Regions from separate parts of the Providencia sp. Marseille-Q8014 genome, predicted to be linked through region 3. Evidence: predicted binding sites of a transcription regulator. Region 3 holds the regulator's gene; each other region holds the start of a gene.
What was found. Region 3 encodes CRP, which controls carbon source genes, mostly activating them, when cyclic AMP is high. Its sites were predicted from a motif close to ATGTGANNNNNNTCACAT; they were not measured.
Positions count from the first base shown of each region.

Region 1: ACWPW6_RS09075 (sugar transporter) is a predicted target of CRP. The motif match lies at 1,471-1,488, and genes of this name have one in related genera.
Region 2: ACWPW6_RS03035 (NupC/NupG family nucleoside CNT transporter) is a predicted target of CRP. The motif match lies at 1,905-1,922, and genes of this name have one in related genera.

Region 1 is NZ_CBCOPT010000001.1:2,066,897-2,071,481, reverse strand. It holds gene ACWPW6_RS09075 (sugar transporter) at 133-1,335, opposite strand; gene ACWPW6_RS09070 (NAD(P)H-hydrate dehydratase) at 1,526-2,383, opposite strand; gene ACWPW6_RS09065 (DUF2594 family protein) at 2,540-2,761, shown strand; gene ACWPW6_RS09060 (hypothetical protein) at 2,940-3,221, opposite strand; gene htpX (protease HtpX) at 3,471-4,352, opposite strand; gene prc (carboxy terminal-processing peptidase) at 4,531-4,585, opposite strand, start outside.
Region 2 is NZ_CBCOPT010000001.1:705,217-709,801, forward strand. It holds gene ACWPW6_RS03025 (patatin-like phospholipase family protein) at 1-1,010, shown strand, start outside; gene ACWPW6_RS03030 (TatD family hydrolase) at 1,003-1,785, shown strand; gene ACWPW6_RS03035 (NupC/NupG family nucleoside CNT transporter) at 2,089-3,363, shown strand; gene deoC (deoxyribose-phosphate aldolase) at 3,832-4,585, shown strand, end outside.
Region 3 is NZ_CBCOPT010000001.1:374,677-379,261, forward strand. It holds gene ACWPW6_RS01615 (aspartate aminotransferase family protein) at 4-1,224, shown strand; gene ACWPW6_RS01620 (hypothetical protein) at 1,291-2,385, opposite strand; gene crp (cAMP-activated global transcriptional regulator CRP) at 2,568-3,200, opposite strand; gene ACWPW6_RS01630 (OsmC family protein) at 3,507-3,911, shown strand; gene ACWPW6_RS01635 (phosphoribulokinase) at 3,983-4,585, opposite strand, start outside.

The sequences.
Region 1 (4,585 bases), 1.7 Mb from region 3:
TCCTTACTCTTTGAACTTATTAAAATAGTAGCGAATTTAGCATAGTTCGCGATCCCTGTAACGCACCCTCACATAAAAAAAGCCACAATAGAAATAATTCTATTATGGCTTTTTCACTTTTTCGTCGGAAATTTAGTGTAACGCAGTGGATGCTTGCAGCTGTTCGTTAAATGAGCCTTTATAACGCCTAAAAATAAAAATGCACCACACTAATGAAATCAATCCAAATATGGCCCCTACATAACCAATATTCGTCATTCCCATATGAACAATAATTTGATTGCCTAATAAGGCGCCACCACCGATGCCAATGTTAAAGATCCCAGAGTAAATTGCCATCGCTAAATCTGTTGCATCAGGCGCTAAATCAATCACTTTGACCTGCATACCTAGGCCTACACACATGATTGCAATTCCCCAGAATAGGCTTAATAGAACCAGCCAGCTAACGTGGCCACTCACTGGCATCAATAATAATAAGCTAATTGTTAATACCGCTATCGCAATTGGTAAAAAGGATAATGTATATTTATGACTGTAACGACTAAATATCACACTGCCGACAATGCCTGCTGCACCAAAAATAAGAAGCAATAACGTTGCAAAATTCTGACTTTGTTGTGCTATTTCACGAACAAATGGCTCAATATAGCTGTAAGCGGCAAAGTGTGCCGTCACAACGATAACGGTTAATGCAAATAACCCCACTAATGCAGGACGTTTAAAAATCACAGGTAAACTTTTTAATGAGCCTGAATGTTCGCTTGGTAACCTAGGTAAGAAGCGAATTAGCGCAATCATCGTCAACAATGCGATAGCACCGATACATAAGAAAGTGACTCGCCAACCTAATAATTGTCCAATCACACGGCCAATTGGCAGTCCTAAAACTGTCGCTAATGCCGTACCAGTTGCGAGTAAGCCTAATGCTTGCGCTTTTTTACCTGCTGGTGCGACACGGATTGCCAAAGACGCGGTAATTGACCAAAACACCGCATGTGATAGAGCGATACCAACCCGAGCAATGATTAATACATCGAAATTCCAAGCAAAACCGGAAAGAATATGGCTAAGCACAAACACAATAAACAGTAATGCTAATAACTTGCGACGTTCTATCTTACTGGTTAGTAGCATCAAGGGTAATGACATTATTGCGACTACCCAAGCATAAATAGTGATCATTAGCCCTGTATGCGCAACTGTCATATCAAAACTTGCAGCAATGTCACTCAATAATGCGACGGGAACAAATTCTGTAGTATTGAAAACAAATGCGGCGACTGCTAGTGCCACAACTCGGATCCAAGCTGTTTTTCTAGAAACCTGTGTCATTGTCTTGCTTACGCCTTTGTTGGTATCAGCAAATACTCATCCCCCAATCACAAAGTGATTGGTTAAAAACCAGAAGTCATGAGTTAGCTGAAATTTGATATTGCTTCGCTGACATAATAAGAAGCAATCGATTTTGTGTGAATTGTATCACATTTTTTCACCGCAGTTAAAGCCGCTCAATATCAAACCATCAATAAATAATGGCTCTATTTCTTATCGTTCTAGCCTCATCAATAATTTCGTGAGCGGTTAGGCCAATAGGACCGATACCTTTTTGTACCAATACATCTGCGGCTTTACCATGTAACCAAACGCCTGCCCGTACGGCTTGTTCTATTGGCAGCTTTTGTGCCAGTAAGCTACCAATAATTCCTGATAATACATCGCCGCTACCTGCTGTCGCTAAACCACTGTTCCCCGTTTCATTACACCATGTTTGATTATCCGGAGCTGCAATGATCGTATGGTGTCCTTTCAACACCACCCAACAACCGAATCGTTGACTGAGCTGTTGCGCAGAAAAATGCCTATCTAATTGGATTTGTGCGACCGTTGTTTGTAGTAGTTTAGACGCTTCTTTAGGGTGTGGTGTGATGACTGTTTCTGACGAGAGTTTTACAGCTTCAGGGCGTTGTGCCAATAGATTGAGACCGTCAGCATCGATTAAAACGCGCTGATTTTGCGCTATAAGACGTAAAGAACCGTCTAGCAACATTTTCGCCTCGTGAGCAGTCCCTAAGCCACACCCTATGACCCAAGCCGTTGGGGTTTCACCATCCATAACATGACTCGCTTGGCGTAACATTAACTCAGGAGCCTGTTCCACTAAGTGTAATGCCTGTGGCTGCTGATTCAACCCAATGATGACTTTACCACAACCGCTTTTAAGCGCAGCGACCCCTGCCAATACACAAGCTCCCGTCATACCAACACAGCCACCTATAATATTTAGCGTTCCAAAAGTGCCTTTATGACTTTGTTCTGGTCTTGGTTGTACGAATATTGGAAACTGTTCTGCTAGCCACTGTTTTTCTTCTATCGTTAACATAATTGGCACTCCTTAAATTTTCGTACAGCGCGATGACGTAAATTATCTCTTCTTAATTTGAATAATTCATATTAAGCCATTCATTGATGGCACATTGGATAAACTTTCTATGATAGAATATTAGCAAATTTATCTTTCTTAAAAGGACGCTTTTTGATGAAAACACATTTTCCTACTCAGCCTGATGTTAATGAACTCGCGGCAGAAGTGACTTGTATTAAAAATCTGCTGGCTCATATGTTAAAAGCAATTGGTCAAGCAGATGCAGGTAAAATTTTAATTAAAATGGAGCGTGAAATTGCATCAATGGAAGATGAAAAACAAGCTGAAATTTATCGAAATACATTAGATCAAATAAAAGCAGGGTATCGCCAATAGATTATTTTAACGATTAGTGCTATTTAAGGGCGTTAATTTTTCAATTACACTTAAAACTGCACAAATAACTAAATATCATTTATTGAAATCGCTTATCTTTGATCTCGAATTAAACCATTCTTTATTCATTTAGCTCCCCCTTCAGATCCCTATGAAGGGGGCTTTTTTTTGCTTAAAATTAGGCTTTTACTTTCCCATCATAAATATCTTGGCAATGCTGAATATAGCTCTCTAATGTCATGTCGGCAGTTTTATTATCCTGTGCCCTTTGTTCTTCAAAGGCCCATACTTTAAAATTTTGCCCTAAATTGGCACCAGACATACCAACTTCTTTATACATACGATGATAAAAACCATTTGGAGATTGATAGATTTCAAATTTAAATGGCACTAAACGAGCTGGGTTTTCAACTGTCGCAAATTCATTACCAAATACCAGCGTTTTCACAAGTATATCCATTTTCTATCCTTATAACTCATTCACTATTAAAGCCTATTGGCCTATTACCCGTATCCATCATAGACTATTCATCGATTTACAGCCTAAGAAAAACTACGCTATTTCACTTAGAGAATACACTATTTTGATTTATATTAAATTAATGCCTGTAACTAATTTTTTATTTTCAAATAAAAAGCCCGCGGTGATTAATTCAACGCGGGCTTCTGTCTAATTTAGAGCATCAATTATATCATTGCGACTCTTCGACTATTTTAAGTATTCACCTGAACGTAGTGCTTCAATACGTTTATCCAATGGAGGGTGCGACAAGAACAGTTCATTGAATGCTTTACCACGGCCATTAATACAGAATGCCATTAAACGCCCTTCTTCTTGTGGCTCATAGCTCGTTTTCAAACGCTGTAATGCTGCAATCATTTTTTCTTTACCAACGAGTTTTGCAGAGCCTGCATCCGCATGGAATTCACGATAGCGCGAGAACCACATGGTGATAATACTCGCTAAAATACCGAATACGATTTCTAATACCATCGAGACAGCAAAGTAAACCATTGGGTTACCATTACTGCTTTCACTTTCTTCATCGTTGCTCGACATAAAACCAGAAACAAACTGAGCAATAATACGTGAAATAAAGATAACAAACGTGTTTACAACACCTTGTAACAACGTCATTGTGACCATGTCACCATTAGCAATATGGCTGATCTCATGCGCAATAACAGCCTCTGCTTCATCACGGCTCATATTTTCTAACAACCCAGTGCTTACCGCTACCAGCGATGCGTCACGGCGAGCACCTGTTGCAAATGCATTAATATCAGGAGCATGATAAATAGCAACTTGTGGCATTTGAATACCGACTTGCTGTGCCTGACGGCTCACCGTATTCATCAACCATTGTTCAGTTTCATTACGTGGTGATTCAATAACTTCGCCACCAACGGACTTAAGCGCCATCCATTTTGACATTAATAACGAAATAAACGCACCACCGAAACCAAACAGGCCCGCCATGATCATCAGACCTTGAACACTGCTTCCTTTAACACCCGTCAAGGTTAAGATTATCCCAAACACAAACATAACTGCTAAGTTTGTGAGTAAGAATAAGGCTATTCGCATCATATTTTTTTGTTTCCTTGGTAAAAATAAATATCACGAAGAATTTACTGTATAAATAAGGTTTTTTCATACTTTTTCAAGTGGCTTAACAAGAAAAAACCAAAAATTAACATAACTTTACACACATCATAAAAAAGGCCAGCTTTTGCTGGCCCTGACTATAATCTATTGTATAACCAATTTATTTTTTATTGGTTAATAGACTGGTCTCAGGATGAGCAAGATCAATCGCAATT
Region 2 (4,585 bases), 330 kb from region 3:
AAACAGGCTTTAATCCATTTGATATCATGATTGGTACTTCGGCAGGGGCGCAAAACCTTTCTGCGTATATTTGTGGTCAATATGGCTACGCTCGGCGGGTTATTACCCGTTATACAACAAGCCCACTCTTTTTTAATCCCTTACGTTTTATTCGAGGTGGTCATCTTATTGATTTAGATTGGCTGGTTGAAAGCACCTCGAAAGAGCTTCCATTACAGATCAAATCTGGGATTGAATTGATGGAAGCGGGGCGCGAATTCTATATGGGAGCCAGCCGTAGTGATGACTTTGAAGCCGAATTTTTGAAACCTAACGCTGATACATGGTTAGATATCATTCGAGCTTCTAGTGCTATTCCGGGTTTTTATCGGATGGGCGTCGAATTTGAAGGCACTCTCTATCATGATGGAGGGATTAGTGCGGCGATCCCTGTTGAAGAAGCATACCGTCGTGGCGCTGATACGATTGTGGTGATCCGTACTGTTCCTTCTCAGATGTATTTTACCCCCGAATGGGTGAAGAGAATGACGCGTTGGCTGGAGGGTGAAAAATATGGCTTACAGCGAATGGCTGCTATGCTAAAAGTTCATCTAAAAAGCTATCGCCGAACACAGGAGTTTATTGAAAACCCACCGGGAGACTTACAGATTTTTGAAATCTATCCTTCCACGCCACTAAAAAGTAGTGCATTAGGGAGCCGGTTGTCAGCGCTTAATCAGGACTATCATTTAGGGCGTCGCTGTGGGCGCTACTTTATTGCTGCATTAGGCCATTGCTTTACAATGAATAACAATGGATTAAATCGCTTTAGCTTTGAAAGTGCCGCCCATGAAGAAATACAGATTGCAGAAGATTACGCGGAAGCGATCTTTGATGCTAAACATGATGTTGAGTTAGTTGCTCAACGTAAAGCCAAAAAGGCAACGGATACGGCACAGGCGATGATGACGGGAGCCATGATGGCTGCAAACGAGGAGTCGGAGCAACCGCTGAATAAAAAAAATGACTAACCGATTTATTGATACCCATTGCCACTTTGATTTTCCACCTTTTGTTGGTGCGATTGATGAAAGCCTCTGCTTAGCGGAAAAGGCAGGGGTTACGGATATTATTATTCCGGCGGTCAGTGTTGATAATTTTGAGCGAGTTTGGCATTTAGCTCAGCGATACTCACAGCTGCATGCGGCTATTGGCTTTCATCCTCTGTACTTGAATCTCTTTCAAGAACAACATATGGAGACAATGATAGGTTATTTACAACAGAATCATGCTAAGTGTGTTGCTGTTGGCGAGATTGGTCTTGATCTCTATATGCAAGAACCGTTGTTTGATTTACAGCAGCAAGTGTTAATCGCCCAACTAAAATTAGCTAAGCAGTTTGATCTGCCGGTCATCTTACATTCGCGTAAAAGTCATGACCCGCTGGCTGCATTGTTACGTCGCTACCCTGTACCTGCATGCGGTGTTATTCATGGTTTTGCAGGCAGCCTATCACAAGCTCAAGCATTTATTAAATTAGGCTATTTCATTGGTGTTGGCGGTACCATTACTTATGAAAGAGCAAATAAAACACGTCAAGCGATCGCCAAATTACCCCTAACCTCATTGGTATTTGAAACCGATGCCCCAGATATGCCTGTGTCTGGCTTTCAAGGTGAGCCAAATCGTCCTGAGCGTATTCAACAGATTTTTCAGTCGTTATGTGAACTACGCCACGAAAGTCCCGATGAAATTGCGCAGCAACTTTACATAAATAGCCTATCATTATTTAATCTGTTCAAATAAAAGCCAGATGCATTCACTGTTTTTATGAGAGGTGGGTTTTATATGGCTAGCTTATTCCCTGCATTTTTTCACCTCATTATTCTCTCTTTTTGTGCTTTTCAGATTATGTCGATAACTAAATGTGATTTCAATCACAAGAATTGAATTTTTGTTACTTATTACACTATGTATTTGTGACGAAGATTGCGGGTTCTTGGAAGGGACTAGGTATAATCATCGCACAAAGAGTCAAGGGAACTTACCAGTTTCCTTTCTACATCAATCTAGCATTAAGTGAACAGGGATACTTCCATGCAACTCATTATGAGTCTGGTTGGGATGGCAGTACTGATTGGTATTGCCGTACTATTCTCCAGCAATCGTCGAGCGATTAAACTCCGTACTGTTGGCGGGGCTTTTCTTATACAGATCGCTATCGGTGCATTTGTACTTTATGTACCAGCAGGTCGTCGCGTATTACAAGGGATGTCAGATGGCGTTTCTAAAGTTATTAGTTACGGCCAAGATGGCATGAATTTTATTTTTGGCGGCCTTGTTTCCGACAAAATGTTTGAACTGTTTGGCGGTGGTGGATTTGTTTTCGCTTTACGTGTTCTGCCAATCATTGTGTTCTTCTCTTCATTGATCGCGGTTCTTTATTACCTCGGTATTATGCAACTAGTCATCAAAGTATTGGGTGGCGGCTTGCAAAAAGTGCTTGGTACCTCCAGAACGGAATCTTTATCTGCTACAGCGAATATCTTTGTTGGGCAGACTGAGGCACCATTAGTTGTACGTCCTTATATCTCGACCATGACCAATTCTGAATTATTTGCGGTTATGTGTGGTGGTTTGGCTTCTGTAGCAGGCTCTGTATTGGCCGGTTATGCGCAAATGGGTGTTCCAATGGAATACTTGATTGCTGCATCGTTTATGGCGGCTCCGGGAGGATTACTGTTCGCTAAATTGCTTGTACCCGAAACTGAGGAAGTGCGTGATAACGTTAATGCGACAGAGTTGGTTGCTGAAGATGAGCGCCCAGCAAACCTGATCGATGCAGCTGCTTCAGGTGCTGCTTCGGGGATGCAATTAGCCTTGAACGTAGGTGCAATGTTATTGGCATTTATCGCCTTGATCGCTCTAATTAACGGTATTTTAGGCGGTGTTGGTGGCTTGTTCCATTATCCACAACTTTCTTTGGAATTAATTCTGGGATGGGTATTTGCGCCGATAGCTTATTTGATTGGTGTGCCATGGAGTGAAGCAACAGTTGCCGGTTCGTTTATTGGTCAAAAAGTGGTTGTTAACGAATTTGTTGCCTTTATGAATTTCGGTGAATACATGAAACCGGATGCAGATGTTCTTGCGGCAGGCAAACAGGTACTTTCCGATCATACTAAAGCGATCATTTCATTTGCACTGTGTGGTTTTGCTAACTTATCTTCGGTGGCTATTTTACTTGGTGGTTTAGGTGGTATGGCACCAAATCGTCGTAGTGATGTCGCTCGTTTAGGAATGAAAGCTGTTCTGGCGGGTACGCTCTCTAACTTAATGAGTGCGACTATTGCGGGCTTCTTCTTAACACTTGCAATAATTTAATCTCTCGTTTTTTGAGGAAGGGCAAATGCCCTTTCTCTTTCATTATTTTCAGTTATATTCTTTCTTCTTTTTATTTCATACCGTCAATTTTGAACTACGCTTAATCAAGTGTATTGATGGCATTGGAAGGCTAAAAAAGACATAAAAAAGCCATTTGAGAGAATAAAACTGAGACTAAATAGCGTATAATTGCGATATTGTTCACATATTTGTATTTAACAATGTAACGTTCAGGCAATTAATGTGATTTGTAGCACACAAAATAGCCGAGTTCCATGGTCAAATAGCGATAAATTAGCTGCTATGGACTGCTAGTTCTCAGAGTGAATGTGCTCTAGGGTATTGTGCGGTGAGAAGGAATTCAGCTGCTACATTCGGGTTTTCGAGTAGCATCTTTAAGGAACCAAGCCCGCTCGCCAACAAAGAACGTGTTGTTCTGACAGAATTCACAACGTTGGAGAGTTTTTTATGACTGATTTAACTGCTGCTGCGCAACGCGCGCTGAATCTGATGGATTTAACCACCCTCAATGATGACGATACCGATGAAAAAGTGATCGCGTTGTGTCATCAAGCAAAAAGCCCAGCAGGCCAAACTGCGGCTATCTGTATCTACCCTCGTTTTATTCCTGTTGCACGTAAAGCACTGCGTGAGCAAGGTACGCCCGAAGTGCGTATCGCAACAGTCACTAACTTCCCGCATGGAAATGATGACATCGAGATAGCGTTGGCGGAAACACGTGCTGCTATTGCTTATGGTGCAGATGAAGTTGATGTGGTTTTCCCTTATCGAGCGTTGATGGCTGGTAATGAAAAAATTGGTTTTGATTTAGTGAAAGCGTGTAAAGATGCTTGCGCGGCAGCCAATGTCCTTCTGAAAGTGATTATTGAAACCGGCGAATTAAAAGATCCTGCACTGATTCGCAAAGCTTCTGAAATCTCAATTAAAGCGGGTGCGGACTTTATTAAAACCTCCACAGGTAAAGTACCGGTGAATGCCACTCTTGAAAGTGCTGAAATCATGATGCAAGTGATCCATGATATGGGCGTAGCGAAAACCGTTGGTTTTAAACCGGCGGGTGGCGTTCGTACTGCTGAAGAAGCTGCTCAATATTTAGCATTAGCAGATAGAATTTTAGGTAAAGACTGGGTCGATGCTCGCCATTTCCGTTTTGGCGCATCAAGTTTATTAGCTAATCTGTTGAATACACTTGGTTTTGAGA
Region 3 (4,585 bases):
GGTATGAAAGAACAACAAGCAGTAAATCGGCAGACCTATGATGAGGTGATGTTACCTATTTATTCTCCGGCAGAATTCATTCCTGTTCGTGGGGAAGGTAGCCGAGTTTGGGACCAGCAAGATAAAGAGTATATCGACTTTGCTGGTGGGATTGCGGTGTTAGCACTCGGTCATTGCCATCCTGCTTTAGTTGATGCAGTTCGTGAACAGAGCGAAAAGCTGTGGCATGTGAGTAATATTTTTACCAATGAGCCTGCGCTAAGATTGGCTCAAAAGCTAATTGAAGCCACTTTTGCTGAACGTGTCTTTTTTGCAAACTCTGGTGCTGAAGCCAATGAAGCCGCATTTAAATTAGCGCGTCATTACGCTATCACTAAATACAATCCATATAAAACGAAGATCATCGCTTTTAAGCAAGCCTTTCATGGTCGTACCTTTTTTACCGTATCAGTTGGAGGGCAAGCCAAATATGCGGATGGCTTTGGACCAAAACCCGCTGATATTATTCATGTGCCATTTAATGACCTTGATGCGGTCAAAGCGGTCATTGATGAAAATACATGTGCGGTCGTATTGGAACCTGTACAAGGGGAAGGGGGCGTCACTGCTGCAACGCAAGCGTTTATACAAGGCGTACGTCAGTTATGCGATGATAATAAGGCTCTATTGGTCTTTGATGAAGTGCAAAGTGGTATGGGGCGTACTGGTAAGTTATTCTCTTATATGGATTATGGTGTGGCACCCGATATTCTGACCACTGCGAAAGCTCTTGGTGGCGGTTTTCCTATTAGTGCGATGCTGACCACCCATGAAATAGCGCAAGAAATGGGGCTTGGTACACACGGTACGACTTATGGTGGAAATCCGTTAGCTTGTGCTGTCGGTAATGCGGCGTTTGATATTATCAATACACCAAAAGTGTTGGATGGTGTCATCAAGCGACATGAGCTATTTGTTTCCCACTTGAATAAGCTCAATGAAAAATATGATATTTTTGCTGAGATCAGAGGGAAAGGGTTATTAATTGGTGCAGAATTGAAAAACCAACTCAATCATCGTTCGAAAGAGATTTTACAGGCGTGTGCCATTGAGGGATTAATGATGCTCAATGCTGGGCCAAATGTATTACGCTTTACTCCATCATTAATTATTTCTGAGGAAGAAATTAATAGTGGTATGAAAAAATTAGAAACAGTGATTGAAAACGTATTAAAAAATAAATAAATGTCTTTTACTCAAAGAGGTATTAACCTCTTTGAGTTTTTAACCATTGATGAGTAGATTAGATCATTATCTTTTTTTGTATAACCTTTCTACTGACGCCTGCTGTTCCTCTAATGTCGCAAATGTTTTTCGAATAATAACAGGAGCATTTTGAGCATTATTTGGAGTAATCGTTTTTTTTATTTTACGAGAACTTTGCGTGCTTATATTTTTTGTGTGATTAATGCGGTTTCCCTTATTTTGTATTTGTTGGGGATCTGCCTTGTTGTGAGTTTCAGAAACGCAAGGGGATAATGCTATTTCAGTCAGACCTCTTTTAACTTGCCCATTTATAATGACGCGTCCAGTGCCTTGATAATGAGAAGAGATGACATGAGCGGTCTGATGAATTGACTGTTCCTTTTTCGGTGGATTGAGTTCCTTAGTCGTGGTGGCTATTTTGAGGGGAATGCGACTTCCTTTTTGATATGAAATTGGTTTCGGTTGAGTGAAGTGTTTAATAATGGTGTCTTTCTCGGATTGAGTTTGTTCTTTTTTATCCATATACCAAACTAAATCCAGTTCTGAATAGTTTGTACCAATAAGGCTTGCATTGAGTTCTGATTTTTTCAGGTAGAGCATTGAGCGATCTTTTAGAGATTCAGCAGAATAGCGATTAGCCTCTAATTTATCTAACACGTGATGACATTTAGATTTCAACTGCTCAAGTTTTTGTTGAAGATGACATTCAGACGTCGGTCTCTTCACATTTAATGGGGAGGTTGATTGGTTATCACAGATATGACGCTCATTTGTTTTAATCGTATTTTTTGACATGCTTGGTTTTAATGAATAGGAAAAGGGTAACGATAATGAGGGTAAAGAAGGGAGCTGGCTCTTATTGAGAATATTGGCGGTATTGATTGCTACATCGATTTTAGTTTGCTGTACCTGACATGCGTTATCATCGTATTTTACGGGTGTCGATAAGGTGATTGAGGTTGGCTTAGTGCTATGTATTTCGTTAAGAAACTTATACTTTGCTTCTAGATTATTTCTTTTTATACGACATGATTCAGCGATTGTTTCAGTTGTCAGATTGCCACGTTTGAGCATCTCTGCATGAGCCGCTACTGTTTGGTTGATATATTTTACGGATGGGTGATGTTGACTTGTTTTCATTTTAATAAAACCTTTAAATAATAGTATATTAATTATTCTAGATTTTATTTTTTAGTGGATATGAATAATATAAAATAACGATACTTATGCTATTTGCTGGTTTTGTGGTGATATCGAAGGAAAATGGCTCTATATCAAAGATATAAAGCCATTATGCAATTGAGGTCAGACGAATTATAGGTTTATCGAGTACCGTACACCACGATAGTTTTACCATGCGCGGAGATAAGGTTTTGGTCTTCTAGCATTTTTAAGATGCGACCAACCGTTTCGCGGGAACAACCGACAATTTGGCCAATCTCTTGGCGTGTGATCTTAATTTGCATTCCATCTGGATGCGTCATCGCATCGGGTTGTTTCGCTAAATTAAGTAGCGTTTGAGCAATACGGCCTGTGACATCAAGGAAAGCCAGATTACCGACTTTTTCTGATGTGGTTTGTAGGCGGCTTGCCATTTGCGCGGAAAGGCGCATAAGGATATCAGGGTTAACCTGAATAAGCTGACGAAATTTTTTATAAGAAATTTCAGCGACTTCGCAGGCACTTTTTGCTCTGACCCAAGCTGAACGTTCTTGCCCTTCTTCAAATAACCCTAGTTCACCAATGAAGTCTCCCTGATTTAAATAGGAGAGGATCATTTCTTTGCCTTCTTCATCTTTGATTAAAACAGCCACTGAGCCTTTAACGATATAGTAAAGGGTTTCTGCTTTTTCACCCTGATGGATCAGAGTGCTCTTGGATGGATATTTATGAATATGGCAGTGTGACAAAAACCATTCAAGAGTAGGGTCTGTTTGTGGCTTGCCGAGAACCATTAGCGTTATCCTCTGTATGTTAATACAGCCATTCGGTTAATCGTCACCAGAATAGCTGGTTTTTTAAAGTCACTAGCTTAGCATATTAATTCGCATTATAGAGCAAGTTAATACCAACACTATAATATAATCAATTGAAACCTTGAGTTTTGATCTTAACCCTATCAGGTGGAACTTTGTTTGTAACATATTAAACTCAGAAAGTCTTGTTTTTATCGATTCAGCATCATAAAGCGCCTATTTGATTGAAAGGGTTTATGTAACAATGTAATCTTTTAGATAAACTTTTTCCTAGGGGAATAAAATATGGAAGCAAGAGTTAAATGGGTTGAAGGGCTCTCTTTTTTAGGCGAATCAGCTTCAGGTCATCAAGTTATGATGGACGGTAATTCCGGTGATAAAGCGCCTAGCCCAATGGAAATGGTCTTGATGGCTGCGGGCGGTTGTAGTGCTGTTGATGTTGTTTCTATTTTACAAAAAGGCCGTAATGACGTGAGGGGTTGTGAAGTTAAATTAACGTCACAGCGTAGGGATGAAGCACCTCGTTATTTTACCCATATTAATTTGCACTTTATTGTAACGGGAACGGATTTAACGGAAAAAACGGTTGAACGCGCTGTTCAGCTTTCTGCTGAAAAATATTGCTCGGTCTCATTAATGTTAGAAAAAGCCGTCACTGTTACCCACAGTTTTGAAATCAAAAACCAATAATTTATTTATTAATTATATAAATTTTTTAATTTATGATGCTTATTTTAAATAATAATAAGCATCATTTATTATTAATCATGTTTTCTTTTTATGAGTTTTTCGACCAACGGTGTCATGATTAACTCCATCGCTAATCCTAATTTTCCACCTGGTACAACGATAGTGTTCATTGCGGATATAAAAGAACCATTTAACATCGACAATAAATAAGGGAAGTCGATCTGTTCTAGCCCCCTAAAACGAATGACAATGAAACTTTCATCTTGTGAAGGAATCGCTTTAGCGGAAAATGGATTGGATGTATCGACAGTCGGTACACGTTGGAAATTAATATGGGTACGTGAAAATTGAGGGGTAATATAATTAATATAGTCACCCATTGAACGTACGACGGAATCCATGACGGCTTCTCGTGAATGCCCCCGTTCTGTTGTATCGCGGATCAATTTTTGGATCCATTCAAGGTTAACGATTGGAACCACACCCACTAATAAATCGACGTACTGTGCGACATCGTTTTCAGGCGTGACGACACCGCCATGCAAGCCTTCATAGAATAAAACATCACTATTTGCAGGTAAGGGTTCCCACGGTGTGAATGTGCCAGGCTGAAGCCCATAGGGTACAGCTTCATCATAGGTATGAAGGTATTTACGTGATTGACCTCCACCCTG